DNA from 4 places in the Marinobacter sp. CP1 genome. Region 1 is predicted to be linked to each of the others. Evidence: predicted binding sites of a transcription regulator. Region 1 holds the regulator's gene; each other region holds the start of a gene.
The links. The regulator sigma-54, encoded in region 1, starts transcription at its own class of promoters, with help from an activator protein. The targets are predictions, from matches to a motif close to ANTGGCATNNANNTTGCTNT.
Positions count from the first base shown of each region.

Region 2: the regulator sigma-54 is predicted to act here: its motif matches at 2,510-2,529, upstream of flgA (flagellar basal body P-ring formation chaperone FlgA).
Region 3: the regulator sigma-54 is predicted to act here: its motif matches at 1,896-1,915, upstream of flgB (flagellar basal body rod protein FlgB).
Region 4: the regulator sigma-54 is predicted to act here: its motif matches at 1,916-1,935, upstream of ACP86_RS01725 (flagellar hook-length control protein FliK).

Region 1 is NZ_CP011929.1:547,158-551,366, reverse strand. It holds gene rapZ (RNase adapter RapZ) at 1-451, opposite strand, end outside; gene ptsN (PTS IIA-like nitrogen regulatory protein PtsN) at 480-950, opposite strand; gene hpf (ribosome hibernation promoting factor) at 1,038-1,346, opposite strand; gene ACP86_RS02580 (RNA polymerase factor sigma-54) at 1,448-2,974, opposite strand; gene lptB (LPS export ABC transporter ATP-binding protein) at 3,126-3,851, opposite strand; gene lptA (lipopolysaccharide transport periplasmic protein LptA) at 3,829-4,209, opposite strand, start outside.
Region 2 is NZ_CP011929.1:4,068,917-4,073,125, forward strand. It holds gene ACP86_RS18710 (hypothetical protein) at 1-651, shown strand, start outside; gene ACP86_RS18715 (flagella synthesis protein FlgN) at 690-1,160, opposite strand; gene flgM (flagellar biosynthesis anti-sigma factor FlgM) at 1,168-1,494, opposite strand; gene flgA (flagellar basal body P-ring formation chaperone FlgA) at 1,668-2,369, opposite strand; gene ACP86_RS18730 (chemotaxis protein CheV) at 2,558-3,487, shown strand; gene ACP86_RS18735 (CheR family methyltransferase) at 3,525-4,209, shown strand, end outside.
Region 3 is NZ_CP011929.1:3,981,465-3,985,673, reverse strand. It holds gene ACP86_RS18365 (flagellar hook protein FlgE) at 1-223, opposite strand, end outside; gene ACP86_RS18360 (flagellar hook assembly protein FlgD) at 251-928, opposite strand; gene flgC (flagellar basal body rod protein FlgC) at 947-1,396, opposite strand; gene flgB (flagellar basal body rod protein FlgB) at 1,431-1,829, opposite strand; gene ACP86_RS18345 (nitroreductase family protein) at 2,068-2,619, opposite strand; gene ACP86_RS18340 (Mpo1-like protein) at 2,775-3,086, shown strand; gene ACP86_RS18335 (adenylate/guanylate cyclase domain-containing protein) at 3,088-4,209, shown strand, end outside.
Region 4 is NZ_CP011929.1:369,228-373,436, reverse strand. It holds gene ACP86_RS01735 (PP2C family protein-serine/threonine phosphatase) at 1-1,533, shown strand, start outside; gene ACP86_RS01730 (Hpt domain-containing protein) at 1,526-1,873, shown strand; gene ACP86_RS01725 (flagellar hook-length control protein FliK) at 2,027-3,217, shown strand; gene fliL (flagellar basal body-associated protein FliL) at 3,383-3,892, shown strand; gene fliM (flagellar motor switch protein FliM) at 3,929-4,209, shown strand, end outside.

The sequences.
Region 1 (4,209 bases):
GCAGCTCGTACATGGACATGCCGGTGGTATTTACGTAAAGATCGGAAAGCTTGGAGAGGGGCTCCAGCAGTTTCTTCTCGCTGGTAATGGCTTCCCGGAGAGAGGTCCTGTCGTCACTCAACGGATGCTTTCTGCGGGTGGCGTGAAAACGCTGCAGAAGCGACTGCTCGTCGGCGTCCAGGAAGATGATTTCAACGGTAACCCCGGTTTCCTGGAGGCGCCGGTAGATCTCCTCGAAATTGGCCAGCTCGCCGGAAAGGTTCCGCGCATCGATACTGACGGCCATCTTGCCCAGTCGACCAGGCCTGGTCTGGCTGGCGGCTTCCCGTGTGAGGGGGAAGAGCAGGCCAATAGGAAGATTGTCGATGCAATAAAACCCGAGGTCCTCCAGCACATGAAGTGCGGTACTCTTGCCCGAACCGGACCTGCCACTGACGATAATCAGCTTCATGACCACCTTACCTCCACTGCAGTGAATATCAGCCGCCTGAGGCGGTCATGCGCTGGTACAGCGTGCTGGCGTCCTCGGATTGCCGGAGGCGATCACAGAACGACCGCTCATTGAACTTTTCAGCCAGTTGGCTGAGCAGCTCCAGGTGTTCGCTCGTTGCTTCCTTCGGGACGATCAGGGCGAAAATCAGATCCACCGGCTGATTGTCGATAGCATCGAATTCGACGCTTTCTTCCAGCGTCATCAGCACGCCCACCACGTGATCAAGTCCTTCCAGACGGCAGTGGGGAATGGCGATTCCCTGGCCAATGCCGGTGCTGCCCAGGCGCTCGCGGGAAATCAGGTTGTTGAAGAGCTGGGTCTCGCTGAGCGTGTTGTCCTGATGGTTTATCTGCTCGGCAATAAACTCCAGGGCCCGTTTCTTGCTGGACGCAGCTACCCTGCAGAGGGTGAGCTCCGGAGCAAGAATGTTCTCTATGGTCAGGGATGTGTCGCTCATGGATCGACTGCGTTTCCGTTAAAAAAAAGGCTGCGACACGTTACTCATGTCGCAGCTCGATTAGATGAATTGCATGAAAACAGTCAGTTAGCGAGAGCCGTTTCCGTGCATCCGGTCTACATTCTTTTCCTTGTGCTTGAGGATCTGACGGTCAAGCTTGTCGATCAGGGCATCGATGGCTGCGTACATATCCTCATTTTCTGCCTTTGCGTGAATCTCACCACCAACCACATGCAACGTGGCTTCCGCAATCTGGCGCACCTTTTCCACTTCCAGGGTCACCTGGCAGTTACTGATGTGGTCAAAGTGACGCTCGAGCTTCTCGAACTTCTCTGAAACATAATCCTTCAGTGCGGGAGTCAGTTCTACGTGATGGCCTGAAATATTGAGTTGCATAGGCGTCTCCTGTTGTCATCGTGCCGGCTCCCGGGAGCCGGTCTGGGTGCTGGCGCATTATGCGCCGGCGAATACGGTGTTGCGTCCCGGCCCCCGGGTATTCAGACCAGCCGCTTGCGCTCGTTGGACGGCGGAATGTGCATGGCCTCCCGGTACTTGGCAACGGTGCGTCGCGCAACCTTGATACCCTGTTCCCCTAGCATGGCTGCAATTTTGCTGTCGCTCAACGGCTTTTTGGGCGTTTCCGCCGCAATCAGCTTCTTGATCATCGCGCGTATGGCCGTGGAGGAGCATTCTCCACCCTCGTCAGTGCTGACATGGCTGGAGAAGAAGTACTTCAGCTCGAAAATGCCACGGGGGGTATGCATGTATTTCTGGGTGGTTACCCGTGAAATGGTCGATTCATGCATCTCTACCGCCTGGGCGATGTCTGAAAGAATCAACGGTTTCATGGCTTCTTCACCGTGATCCAGGAATCCCTGCTGGTGCTCGACAATACGGGTCGCGACTTTCAGCAAGGTCTCATTGCGGCTCTGCAGGCTCTTGATGAACCACTTGGCCTCCTGCAACTGGTCGCGCAGGTAGGTGTTGTCTGCGCTGCTGTCCGCACGCCTTATAAGTGAAGCATAGCTGGCATTGACCCGGATGCGCGGTGCAATTTCAGGATTCAGCTCAACACGCCAGCGGCCATTGTGTTTGCGAACGATCACGTCCGGAATCACATAATCGGGTTCGGCCCGGTCAATGACATCGCCCGGCCGCGGATTCAGGCCGGTGATCAGCGCCAGGACATCCCGCAACTGGTCTTCTTTCAGGCGGCTGCGGCGCAGCAACTGGGCGTAATCGCGGTTGCCCAGCAGGTTGATGTAATGGGTAATTACAAGGCGTGCCTGGGCCAGCCAGGGTGTTTCCGGCGGCAGCTGGTTGAGCTGGATCAGCAGGCATTCCTGTAGGTCCCGGGCAAACACGCCGGGCGGATCAAAGTGTTGCAGGCGGTGAAGCACGGCTTCCACTTCATCCAGTTCAAGGGGGTCTTCATCGTTCTCATCCAGCAGTCCGGCGTGGATTTCCTCCAGCGGGCTGGTGATATAGCCCCGTTCGTCCACTGCATCCATCAGGGCATGGGCAATGGCCTGGTCCCGTTCACTGAGGGGCGTCAGATTGAGCTGCCATTCCAGGTGATCCTGAAGCGTTTCGGTCGGGGAATTACGGGTTTCGAAATCGTGATCGTTTTCGTCGTCGTTGCGGGCTGCCGGCGCTGGTGCGGACTGGTAGATGTCGTCCCAGGCGGTATCAACCGGCAGATCGTCCGGAATGTTGTCAGGAATCTCGTTCTCCGAGGACCAGTCCGGGCCGTTCTCGGATTCATCCCAGTCGCTGGCCGGTTCCGGGGCAGCTTCAGCGGCGGACTCGGTGGCGTTGGCCTCGCGCTCGTCGTTTTCGCTGGCTGCGTCGGTCTGGTCATCGTCCTCGGAGGTCTCCAGCATGGGGTTGGATTCCAGTGCCTGCTGGATTTCCTGCTGGAGGTCGAGAGTGGAGAGCTGGAGAAGCCGGATCGCCTGTTGCAGCTGGGGCGTCATGGTCAGGCTTTGACCCAGCTTTAACTGTAAGGAGGCTTTCATAACCATGGTTCAGGATCCGTCACTCATCAGCGCGTTGTGTCATAAGTCGTGAAAAAATCTTTATATGCCGGTTACTTGCCGTGATTTTAATTTACCCTAGCAAGTTCTTTGCCGAGTTTACTTGCTACAGATCATCAAAACAATCAGCCATTGGGTGTCAGAGTCTGAATTCGTCGCCGAGATAGACTTCCTTGACCTGCTGGTTGGCCAGGATGGCGTCGGCATTGCCGGAGGCGATGATGTGGCCGCCGGAAACAATGTAGGCATTCTCGCAGATGTCCAGGGTCTCACGCACGTTGTGGTCGGTGATCAAAACGCCAATGCCTTTGTCCCGAAGGTGCCGGATGATGTGTTTGATGTCACTGACGGATATGGGGTCCACACCGGCGAAGGGTTCATCCAGCAGGATAAAAGCCGGCTCCATGGCCAGTGCCCGGGCAATCTCCACCCGTCGGCGTTCACCGCCGGACAATGCCATGCCAACACTGTCCCGGATATGGGTGATGTGGAATTCTTCCAATAAACCCTCGAGCTTCTTCTCCCGCTCTGCCTTGCCCAGCCCCGGCCGGGTTTCGAGGATGGCCATGATGTTGTCGCGTACGGACAGTTTGCGGAAGACCGAGGCTTCCTGGGGCAGGTAACCGATGCCCTGGCGGGCCCGACCATGCATGGGCAGGGGGGTGATATCCCGGCTGTCGATCGTGATCCGCCCGCGATCAGCGGGGACGAGCCCAACGATCATATAGAAGCAGGTGGTTTTCCCGGCACCGTTGGGACCAAGCAGCCCGACAATTTCCCCACTGCGGATTTCCAGGGAAACGTCGATCACCACTTTTTTCTGTTTGTAACTCTTTGCCAGGTTACTGGCTCTCAGAACTGCCATCGGATCCCTGTCTGTCTGTACTGCGTGGCTGAATCACCATCTCTACCCGGCCGCTGCCCTCGCCGGTGTCTGCGCCGCCCTCAGCGGTGACAACCCGGCCGACGGTATCATAATGAATGACATCACCCCGGAACAGGTTGCCATTCTGCTCGATGACTGCTTCCCGTTCAAAGGTCAGCTGGCTGTCGGTGGCAGACCAGGTAATGTTCAGGGCACGGGCATCGGTTTCGCCTTCCCCCTCGCGCGCCGGTTGACGGTATATAGCGGGCGTACCAGAGGCTTCGATCCGGCTCAGGCCGTCCTCGGTCCGGTACAGGACGACCCGCTCGGCAGTCAGGCGGGTATTGCCCTGCTCAAG
Region 2 (4,209 bases), 1.2 Mb from region 1:
CTTCAGCGCGAATCGGGACAGCGCCTGGGTGAGGTATTTATCCAGGCGGGCTGGATCAGCGAGAAGGAGCTGCACCGTGTCCTCAAGCACCAGTCCCGCTATCGCAACGCTGCCGCCCTGGTAACAGCGGTCACGCTGCCATTCCAGCCCCTGGTAACCTTTGCGGCCAGCAATTCGGCCGAGGCGTCACAGGCAATACTGGAAGCCGGCGAACTTTATGACAGAGGCAATCTTGCCCCCATGAGCGAAGCCGAGCTGGCGGCGATTTCCGGTCAGGGCGATCCGACCTTGCTGCAGCGCATTGGTATTGTCAGCAAGATGGCGGAGAACCCCGCAGGAAATGGGGAGCAGGGCTCCGAGGCATCCGCAGATGTTATTGAAGGTCTCAAGCTTTCCGCCAATATCTTCGTGCCGGTTCTGAACTTCCTGGATTCAGATCTCAGCATTTCCGGTGTGCATTATCGTGAAGGGGAGCCACGTTATCGGGTAAGAGAAGATGGCGCCCTGATGCTGGCGTTCCCTGAGCGCATCGAGGAAATTCGGATGGACAATATACGGGTTACGGGAGGCCAGGGAGCTTCAATGGGCAACGTGAGCATTCACGACATCCGGTTTCATCCCGACTCCCAGATGACCATCTACACCCGATGAAGTGGAAAGCATGGCTCGGCAGAGCCATGCGTCCGGGCTCAGGCGCTGGCGAGCACCGTGCTGCTTGATACCGTGGTCTGCTGACCCTGTGCACCGTACAGCTTTTGCTGGCCGGTGGCGCCGCGGAAAATATCTGTGAGCCTCGACAAACGCTTTTGCAAGTGGCTGATTACGCGACCGTTGGTCTGGTTCAGCGTCTGACAGGTTCGCAGCTTCTGGTCCGCTTCCTGCCAGAGTTCGAAGAGATCCGAGAATCCGGCGCTGCGAATAAAGCGGGAAGGCTCGCCACTTTCGGGGCGATATCCCATTTGTACGAGCGTTCGGATTTTCTGTTTGGCGCGTTCGCGGACTGCACCGAGGAGATCGTTCTTCTCTCTGGTCAGGGCGTCCAGCTGGCGGAGGTCGGAATTCGCAAGGCAGGTCTTTTCCTTGCCGAGAACGTCAGCCAGTGTTTCAAGCTGGCTGATATCCTGGGAAAGAAGGGTCTTCAAATCATCAATTGCGGCCATGGTCTACTCACCCGAAAATGCTTTCATCCATCTCAAGCATTTTCTGGGCCAGCTTCTCGGCGTCAATCTTGTACGTGCCATTTTCGAGGGCGGAACGGATCTGCTCGATGCGGTCGTCATCCATTTCCGGATAATCGCCCAGCTTTTGTTCGAGCTGCTTCAGATTCTTTGCCTGATTGCTCAGGCTGACGTTCTCACCACGGGCCCCCTGGGCCTGTGTCTTCGCCTGTTCGTTGGATGCCGGCTGGGTATTCTGTGCGCCGGAGCTTTTGTCGGCCGTGGTTCTCTGGGTGTTGACCTGGCCGGGGCCAATTCCATTTAAGTCAACTGACATATCTGTACCTGCTTGCCTGTCGCGCCACGAATGCGGCGCTTACTCGAGTTTATGTCTTCTTAACGGCGGCGCCGCGAAAACCTTTAGTACTTTTAGCACTTTTTTTCATCTGCTTTTACGACCGGTTTTGCGGCATTCACTTGCCGCTCCGGCAAGCCTCTGCCGCACGCGGCTCACATCGGAATCTCCACGTGGCCCGGCGCGACAACGCTGGCTCTTATCGTGCGCGATGAGCGCAGATTCTCAACCAGAACCTGTTCGCCAACGCTGGCGCTTGCCAGGGCTTTGCCCCGGGAACGTACTGAAAATCCACCGGTTTTGGCGGTGATGATAACATGATCGCCTCGTTCGACCGCATTCGGGGCCGAAAGCATGTCTGGTGTAACGAGCGATCCGGCATTCACTGCGCGCCGCACTTCCATGCCAATCGCCTGCTTCGAGTCGGTAATCACGCCACGTCTGGATGAATTGATTTCAACAGACTGCTTCGCAAGCAGCCCTTCGGTTATTCGCTCTCCACGTGTGAGTGGCCTCGCTGCCACCAGGGCTGGCCCATGGATAGAGACTGAAGCGGTAACAAACATTCGCCATGGGCGGGTTCCTTCGCAGGCTACCTGCAACGACGGGCTGGTGCTTTTCCATGGATCCCCGCTGAACTCTACACTCAAAGGCTTTTCGCACTCGGCGAGAGCGAGGCGGCTGTCGATGGAACCGGGTTCGAAGGAAACGGTGTAGCCATGCTCGGCCTGTTCAGACGCAAAGCTGTCCAGAAACGCCAGGGTTGCTTTCTGAATCTGTTCAGCTGTCGTTCCAGCAAGGAGCGGCGTGCTCAGGCCAGACATTAGCAGTAGTAGGGCGAAATTCGTGATGCGCATACGTATCAGTTTGTCCTATGCTGTCAACAACAGGGCAGAAAAGCCCGAATCAGGCTAAGGATTCGGTAAAAGTGGCCGTTAAATGGGCTGACCCACCCCTGATATGACGGGTTTCCGTCGATCAGGCTATTATTCAGTGAACAGCAAGATATATGCCGTTGTAATTCCGGCAAGCCAGGAGAATCGAAATGGCAGGGGTTTTGGACAGTGTCAACCAGCGCACTCAGATGGTCGGAAAGAACCGCCTAGAGCTGCTTCTTTTCCGTCTCAGGGGGCGTCAGATCTACGGGATCAACGTGTTCAAGGTGAAAGAGGTTCTGCAGTGTCCGAAGCTGTTCTCCCTGCCCAACAGCCGGCCGGTTGTTCGAGGCGTAGCCCATAGCCGGGGTGAGACTATCCCCATTATCGATCTGAGCATGGCAATCGGTCTGCCCGGTATCCCGCAAGAAGAGCTCTCCACCAGCTTCGTCATCATCACTGAATACAATCGCAAAACGCAGGGTTTCCTGGTGAGCGGTGTCGAGCGAATCATGAACATGAACTGGGAAGAAATCCTGCCTCCACCCAAAGGGGCCGGCAAGGATGTCTATCTTACCGCTGTCACGAAAATTGATGATAAGCTTATCGAAATCATTGATGTAGAGAAGATTCTTTCAGAAGTTTCTCCGCTTGGGGAGGACGTAACCGAAGCCGTTCTGAGTAAGAGCGCGGATAGGGTACCGGGGCATCTGCCCGTGCTGGTGGTCGATGATTCATCCGTGGCCCGGCGCCAGATACAGCGGTGTCTCACCGCAATTGGCATGGAAGTGGTGCTGAAAAACGACGGCAAGCAGGCTATTGAACATCTGAAGGAAATCACTGCGGATGGTTCCCGGGCCAAGGATCACTTCTCCCTGATCATCTCGGACGTGGAGATGCCTGAAATGGATGGCTACACCCTCGTCACCAAGGTGAAAGAGGACCCGGCGCTTTCGGATATGTTTGTTATGCTTCACACCTCACTCAGCGGTGTGTTCAACCAGGCCATGGTAAAGAAGGTCGGGGCCGACGACTTTATGGCAAAGTTCAGTCCGGACGAGCTGGCAGAGCGGGTGATGGAAATCATCGACCAGGGTTGATGGAGCCGCTCAAAGATTCACTCAGAACAGAGACCCAATGAAAGCGGAAATAACGCCACAGGAATATGAAGCCTTCAAATCGTTCCTGCAGGATGCCTGTGGGATTTTACTGGGCGATAATAAACAGTACCTGGTCAAAAGCCGGTTGCGCAGGATTCTTGAAGAGAACAGCCTGAATACCCTGGGTGAACTGCTCGAGCGCCTTAAGCGCCCCGGGCGGGGCGGTCTGAAAGAGACTGTCATCGATGCGATGACAACCAATGAAACCCTGTGGTTCCGTGACAATCACCCTTTCCGGATTCTTCAGGAGAAACTGCTTCCCGAATTCGCAGAGCGCAACTCGATGCAGCCTTTGCGTATCTGGTCTGCGGCCTGCTCAACCGGCCAGGAGCCGTATTCGATTGCCATGATCGTCGAGGAGTTTCGGCGGGCGAGGCCCGGGAAGCTGCGGGATGTAAAGATCACCGCGACGGATATCTCCAAAAGCGTTCTTGATGTGGCTCGCAAGGGCGAGTATGAAATGCTTGCCATTGGTCGGGGGCTCTCGCCAGAGCGCCAGAAGCAGTTTTTCACGCCGTCCCTGAACGGTGGCTGGCAGATCAAACCCCAGATCAAGAGCATGGTGGAGTTCAAGGAGTTGAACCTGCTTGAGCGTTATATGCTGGGCAAGTTCGATATTGTGATGTGCCGGAACGTTCTGATCTATTTTTCGGCGGACCTGA
Region 3 (4,209 bases), 1.3 Mb from region 1:
AGCTGATATTGCCCTGTCCGAAGGACTGTTTCACACCCTGAACCCGGACACCGTCCCCGATCGGGTTGGTGCCTGCGCTCAGGAAGCCACTGGCATAAAGATCGCCGAACTGGGCCTTGCTGCCTTTGAACCCCACGGTGCTGGCGTTGGCAATATTGTTACCGGTGACGTCCAGATCCACCGATGCCGCGCGAAGACCACTCAAACCCGTATTAAATCCCATGGCTCACCTCTTGGTGTTTCACCGGTATCAGTTAATTTGTTTTACATCAGACAGGGCGATGGAGCCCATGCCTGCGAGATTCAGGGTAATGGAGCCGCCCTGACCCAGGGACACGCTGTCAACATTGGCACTTACCATCGTACCCAACTGCTGCGGTCCATCCGGGTAGGAAGCATCGGCTACAATCCGGTAGGAGCCCGGCGGCAAGGGATTGCCGTTGCCGTCCTGGCCATCCCAGCGGAATGAGGTCACACCCGCCGGACTACTACCCATATCAATCTGTCGTACCAGCTCACCATTCTGTCCCTGGATCGAAAGCCGGAGCCCACCGGTCGAGGCCGGCAATTCAATAGTGCCGCTGATCTCACCATCCGCACCCAGAATCCCGATCTGGGAAGGGGCAAGCACGGTTTTGCCGACCATGGCAGAGGCCTGCAGCGCCTGGCTGGAACGGAACTGACCCACCACATCCTCAACCGTACCGGAAAGGTTCTGCATTTCCTCCAGCGAGCTGAACTGGGCCAGTTGGGAGATGAATTCACCGTTGTCCTGGGGTTCCAGCGGGTTCTGGTTCTTCAGCTGGGCCAGCATCAGTTCCATGAACTCGTTCCGACCCAACTCGCTGGTGCCCTGGCCGCCATTCTGTTGCTTCAGCTGGTACTGGCTCAGAACATCCGACGCGTCTGTTGCATTTACTGCAGTCATGTTGTGCTCCTCACCCTGTTACTGCTGACCGAGAGTCAGAATGCGCTGCATCATGGACTTGGCTGTGTTCATGACATCCACATTCATCTGGAAACTTCTGGACGACGACATCATGTCCGCCATCTCTTCAACCACATTCACATTGGGGTAGTAGACGTAGCCGTCCTCGTTGGCCGCCGGGTGATGGGGCTCGTAGCGCATCTGCAGCTCCGCATCACTTTCGACAATACCGTCAACCCTCACGCCGGCGCCCGGCCCCTCATCGGCAGCCATGGGCAAGCCTCCCTGCCCGGGATTCATCAGAGACTGCTGAATCGCCGAGAAAACCGGCTTCCTGGCGCGATAGGTTTCCCCCGTGCTGGAACTTGCCGTTTCTGCATTGGCAATGTTGGACGCGGTTGTATTCAGCCGCAGTGATTGCGCGGTCATGCCGGAACCGGCGATGTCAAAAATGCTGCCCAGTGACATGAAAATTCTCCTTCGCTAATCCTGTGACTGCGGCTTATTCGCCCTTGAGGGCTTTGGTCAAACCGCTGAACTTGCTGTTCAAAAACTGGAAGCTGGCCTGGAAATCCATGGCGTTGCGCATAAACCGGGTCTGCTCCTGCTGGGCGTCTACCGTATTGCCGTCAACCGACGGCTGATGGGGAACCCGATACATCAAATCGCTTTCCGACGCCGATGGCGAGGTATCCATGTGCGCGTCATGGGTTTTGGCCATCTGGAATCCGCTGACCTGCTCCTGGGCCTTCTGCATCATGGCCTGGAAATCCAGATCCCGCGCCTTGAAACCCGGGGTGTCGGCGTTTGCCAGGTTGTTTGCCAGAACTTCGGCACGTTTAACCCGCGCTTCAACCGCGTGTTGATGAATGCCCAGAGCCGAATCAAACGTAATTGCCATGTTGCCTCCCGAAAACTGCACTGGTATGCCGAGCTGTTTTTGCCGGCTGTGCTCTTTGACAGGACTAAAGCAAGCTGAATGCCAGATTTATGGTCAGGTGTTAATTTGTCAGGAAACCCAGTGTTGGCAGGCCCTGCAGAGAATCCGAGTAGCGGTTACGGGAAAGGAGAAAGGAAAAGGGCAAGAAAAAGCGGCAAGCTGCTTCCCCCGGCAGAAGCCGGGGGTATTCAACAAGGTCTCAGGGCCAATGACTCACAAACTCGTCCACCGCCGGTCTGGGCACAGACGGCTTGGATGCCGAGACCGTACCGGTGTAGAGAAAGCCAACAATCTGTTCATGCTCTTCCAGGCCCAACCCCTGGTGAACCGAGGAGTGGTAGGCAACGCCGCCTGTTCTCCACATCACGCCGAAACCGGCATCCTGAAGGGCAAGCTCAACAAAACTCATGCCGGCAGCTGCCGACATGACCTGCTCGATTTCCGGTACTTTGGGATGCGTCCTCGGCGACGCGATACCAACTATGACCATGGGTGCGCGAAGGGGGGCACGCCGGAGCTTCTCGATTTCTTTCTCATCGCTGTTATTGGCACAGGTGGACGCAAACAGCTCTCCCAGGGCTTCAAGGCCTTTACCCTCGATCACCAGATAGCGCCAGGGCCTGAGCAGTGCATGGTCCGGTGCACGCGCCGCGCAGGAAAAGGCCCTTTCGAGGGTTGTCGAATCCGGCGCGGGTGATTCCAGCCTCGGTTCAGAGGAGCGGTTCAGGAGGAAATCGGTAACTGCGGTCATATCTGCTCGCTGTTTAAAGACTGTTGAAATATAGGTACGAACACAATTCATGGCTGTGAATTGTGGGTTCTACGTAATGCTGTTAACCTTTAGTCGTAGTCGGGTCTACCAACAATTATAAATGACGCGGTCGTACAACGTTGAGTGGCAACACAATGAGCAACCAGCAAACCTTCAATAACTTTTCCGAATTTTATCCGTACTACCTCGAAGAGCACAGCGACGTCACCTGTCGCCGTTTGCATTTCGCTGGAAGTCTCCTGGTCCTGATAGTCGCCGTATGGGCTCTGGCTTCGGGCAAGCTGTTGTGGCTTCTGGCCTTGCCGGTCATAGGCTATGGCTTTGCGTGGGTTGGTCATTTCAAGTTTGAAAAAAATCGCCCCGCTACCTTCAAATATCCACTGTACAGCCTTATGGGTGACTGGGTCATGTTCCGCGACATGCTCATTGGCAGGATCCGTTTCTGAAATGATGAGTGCCCCGGCAGACCTGCGTAATGCCAGTAGCTCAGCTGGCAGAGCCCTCTCGTCCGAGGCGGCGGGCAACCCGATCGCCATTCCCCCGATGCCCGATTACAATGGCCGGGTACTGGCATACACCTCAACCGCCGCCATTATCGTAACCGGCGTTCTCCAGGGCGCCTTTCCGCAATGGCTTCTCTGGCTGGTTGCCGGGGCCCTCACCTGGCCCCACATCGCCCATGCCCTGACTCGCCGCACTTTCCTCAGGAATTCGCCACGCATCCGTCAGAAAATGCTGATATTTGATTGCGTGGTTGGTGGCGCTTTCATTGGTTGCATCGGGCTGATCGTCATCCCCTCCCTCGCCGTTGCACTGATGCTGATGTTCAGTTGCCTGATTGTTGGTGGTATCCGTCAGTGGGTCCTGGGCACCGGCTTCATGGCGGCCTCCATTGCGGGGGCGGTTGCGATCGTCGGCCCGGCAGACGGACCACACTCGCCCCTGCTGACCAGCATCGTGTCGATTTTATCCACCGGGCTTTATATTTGCGTTACGGCTTACTATTCCCACCAGCAGGCACGGGCGTTGATGCTGGCAAAGACCCAGATCCAGAACCAGCGGGAGCAGTCCATCGCGCTTTCACACAAACTGTCCAAATATCTCTCGCCTCAAGTCTGGCAGTCGATCTTCACCGGTGAGCGGGACGTGAGACTGGAAACCCAGCGCAAGAAACTGGCGGTGTTTTTCTCTGACATCAAAGGCTTCACCGAATTGTCTGAGGAAATGGAACCCGAAGCACTGACCGAACTGCTGAATCACTACTTCAATGAAATGTCGGAAGTTGCTCTCAAGTATGGCGGCACCATCGACAAGTTCGTTGGTGATTCCATCATGGTGTTCTTTGGCGATCCAACCAGCCGTGGCCAGAGGGAGGACGCATTTGCCTGTGTCTCCATGGCCATCGAGATGCGCAAGCATATGAAAATCATGCGGCAGAAATGGCGCAGCCAGGGCATCAAGACCCCGCTGGAAATCCGCATGGGAATAAGCACCGGTTATACAACGGTTGGTAACTTTGGCGCCGAGAACCGGATGGATTACACGATTATCGGCAAGGAAGTAAACCTG
Region 4 (4,209 bases), 180 kb from region 1:
CAGATCAAGCTCCTGGCTGGCGAACGGCTGGTCCCCCTGATTTTCCTGACCTCCCTGTCTGAAGCCGGTGCCCTGGCCCGATGTCTGGAGGCCGGTGGCGATGACTTCCTGGGAAAGCCCTATAACCGGATCATCATTGAAGCCAAGATCAAGGCTTTCAACCGAATGCGATTGATGCACCGGACCCTCTCGGATCAGCGGGATCTCATTCGTGAGCGCAACCGACAACTTACCGAAGAGCAGGAAATCGCCAAACGGGTCTTCGATAACGTGGCTCATTCCGGCTGCCTGGATGCCTCCAATATTCGTTATCACGCTTCGCCCCTGTCCATTTTCAATGGTGATGTGTTGTTTGCCTCGCCCCGGCCGGCGGGCGGGATGCTGATCTTCATGGGGGATTTCACCGGCCATGGTCTGCCGGCTGCCATCGGCGCCATGCCTGTAGCCGAGATCTTCTACGGCATGGCCAATAAGGGTTTTAACGGCCAGGACGTGTTGCGCGAGATCAACCAGAAACTCAAACGGATTCTGCCGACGGGCATGTTCTGCTGTGGCGCCATGATTGAGGCGGATTTCAAACTTAATCAGTTGCAGATCTGGAACGGCGGTCTGCCGGATGGCTGGCTGATCCGGACCACCGGAGAACTCCTGGCATTGCCATCGCGGCATCTTCCCCTCGGTATCCTTGCACCAGATCAGTTCAATGCCGATTTCGAGAGGGTTGGTGCCGCCCCTGGCGACAGAGTGCTGATGATGACCGACGGCTTTCTGGAATCTGCCGACAGCGCCGGCAACGTGTTCGGTGAGCAGGGCGTTACCGGCACGCTTGACCGGCTGGACGATGGGGACCATCCGTTCGATGCCATGATGTCCGCGGTTCACCGGTTCACCGGCAACTTTGAGGATGGCGATGACCTGACGCTCTGTTGTCTGGAAATGATGGACGAGGCGGGGCTGGCTACCCTGCCAGATCGTGCCGCACCGTCTGCTCTTGCCGGGCCGGCGGAATGGCGCTGCAGCTATGAAATCCGGGAAAGGACCCTCGGAGAGTTCAGTCCCCTGCCTCTGTTGCTTCATATCTGTATGGAGGTGCCGGGTCTTCGACGGAAGAGCGGCGAAATCTATACCCTGCTGGCGGAACTCTACAACAACGCGCTGGAGCACGGTGTTCTGGAACTCCCGTCAGAATGGAAGCACTCACCGGAGGGCTTTGGCCGCTACTACGCGGAGCGCAATCGGCGCCTGGCCAACGTGGAGGGTCACTACATCCGGTTCACACTGCACCATTCCCTGAAACCGGATGGAGGTCGGCTTCGTGTTATCTGTGAGGACAGCGGCCAAGGGTTTGATTTTCACAATCATCCCAGCGTGGCCCCCGGTAATTCCCCAACCATGAGCGGGCGCTATGCAGGGCGGGGCCTGCTGCTGTTGAAACGTCTGGCGGAGACCATCAGGTTTCATGAACAGGGCAATCATGTTGAAATTGTCTACGATTGGCAGTTCGCCCGTACAGCGGAGAATCGAGATGACTGATAAACCACACCTGGACGAGGAGGCACTGGCTGAGCTTCGAGACGTCATGGAGGACGAATTCGAAGTGCTGATACAGACCTATGTTGCAGATTCCCGCGACAGGATTCGGGGATTGCAAGAAGCCCTGAGGGCTGACGATAGTGACGCCTTTGCCAAGACGGCCCATAGCTTCAAGGGCAGTTGTATCAATATTGGCGCCCCACGACTTGGCGATCTCTGCCTGAGGGCGGAAATCGCAGGAAAGGAATCCCGGCTGGACGATGCCTCGGGATTACTGGATGACATCGCCCGGGAATTCGAACAGGTAATCGCAGGCCTGGATGGCTTGATGGTGGGGTGAATCAGGTCTATTCAGGCCGTTTGTCAGGCGAAGCAGGTGTGCGCTGGCATCACAATTGCTTTGTCCTTCGCATTGAGTGGATTAACCGCCCATGCACCGGCCAAGTCCGGCAAGGTGAGGGCGACAATGCGATAAAAGCGGCAAGAGGTTGCCATGGCCCAGATGGTTCTTCCCCAAACCCCCGCGCCCGGGACGCAACAAGATCCCGGCCCGTCAAAATCCGGAGCCAGCCGAGATCCGGCTGACAGGAAAAGCGATTTCGACTCTGTCTCCCAGGCTGAGCAAAAGCGGCTCGATCGCCAGAAGGCGGATCGGGCCGCTGAGGCCAGATCTGCCGATGAATCCCGGGCGGCCCGGGACACACCTTCAGAGACGAAAACGGAAGCAAACGCGAACGCTGATCCAAAGGGTGGCGAAAAAGCCAACGCTGCCACGGATGCTGAATCACAGGACGCGGACTGGGCCGCTGTAGCAGGTGATGGCAAATCAGAGCCGACGGCGCTTCCCCTTACCTTTGTCGAGTTGCAGTCCTGGCTGAATCCAAAAGCCGGAGGTGCCGGTGAGTCCGCCATGTCAGCTACAATGCCGGGAGTCGGCGTCAATGCTGCCAACGGTGTTTCGGGCCAAGCGAATTCCGTTGCCGGATTGTTCAGTGGCCTTCTCACAGGGGCCTCGGGTCAGAAAGCTCAGTCCGGATCCGGCGGTGTTTCCGGCGATGCGACACTGACAGATGTCATGAAGGCCTCAGTGCTCACCGACTCCGGCCGCAATGCGGATTCCGGCTCGTTGATCAATTCTGGCCGCTTCCAGTCCGCCATGGATCTGGTGTCCCAGCAAGCGGCCAATAATGCCAATGGGGCAGCAAAACTGACGGCCGAGAACGCTGCGCCATTACGAGGTTATGCTACGTCCATTGATGTGCCGGTAGGCCATGCAGAGTGGGGCGACAAACTGGTGGGCAAGCTCAGCTGGCTGACTGCCCGTAACATGTCGGTTGCCGAAATCCACCTGACACCACCGGACATGGGCCCCATGGAGGTCAAGGTCCGGGTGCAGAACGAGCAGGCGAGTATTACGGTCCATTCGGCCAATCCCGTGGTCCGTGACCAGCTTGAACTGCATTCCCACCGGCTCAGGGATATGCTGGGTGAGCAGGGAATGTCGTTGGCAGGCTTCGATGTTTCCGATTCGCCTCGCCAGCAGACCGGCGAGCAGGGCACCGGAAACGATAATGGCTCCGGTGGCGGTTCGGCATCGCTGGTCGCTGGCGATCAGGACGATGAAGGCATCAGCTCCGGCAGCCTTGATCTCAGCTGGAAAGGCGAAGTAGACATCTTCGCCTGATACCCTTCGATATTCTCTTCCAATCTCCTTTGCCCATCCTTCCCGGCAACGCTAAACTGCTGTTCTGAACGGGAAGGTTGGGTGTTCTGGCCCGCCCTTTGCATCCAATCCTGAAAAGTCGCGGAAAATTGCTCCCCGTGACGGATTTCTGGCAAAGCGAACATTATGGCTGAAAATAACGAATCTGAAGCGGCTCCTGCCAAGAAGGGAAAACTGAAACTGATCATCATGCTGGTTGTGGTGGTGATCCTGGCCATTGTGCTGTCTGTGGTGGGTACCCTGTGGTTCCTGGGCGGCGGTCTTCCGGGCATGGGGGAGGAAGAGGGTGACGCAACCGAGGTTGCAGAGGAAACCTTTATTCCCAGCAGCTACTACCAGATGGAAAAAGCCATCGTTACCACGGTTCAGGCTGAGGGTCGCCAACGCTACGCCCAGGCTTATCTGGCGCTGGAGTCCACCGATCCACAGGCGCTTGAAGCTGCCAAGCTGCACATGCCTCTCATTCGAAGCCAGCTGGTGACAGTCCTTGGTAGCAGTAACTTCAACGAGCTGCAGACGCCCGAGGGCCGCAGTGGCCTGGCCGAGCGGATGCTGACCACGGTGAATCAGGTTCTGGAGCAGGAAGGCGAGCCCGCCATCAAACGGGTGTTATTCAGAAATTTTGTCGTGCAATAGCGCACGGGCCAAGGTACTTCACGGGCAGGACTACGTATGCAGGACTTGTTGTCACAGGATGAAATCGATGCCCTCCTCCACGGGGTGGATGACGGTGACATTGATACCTATGAAGAGACTGACGATACCGGCATAAAGAACTACGACCTTGCCAGTCAGGACCGCATCGTTCGGGGCCGGATGCCGACCCTGGAGATGATCAACGAGCGCTTTGCCCGTTACACCCGGATCAGCCTGTTCAACCTGATGCGTCGCAACGCCGATGTCTCCACCGGAGGCGTCCAGATCATGAAATTCGGCGAGTATATCCACACCCT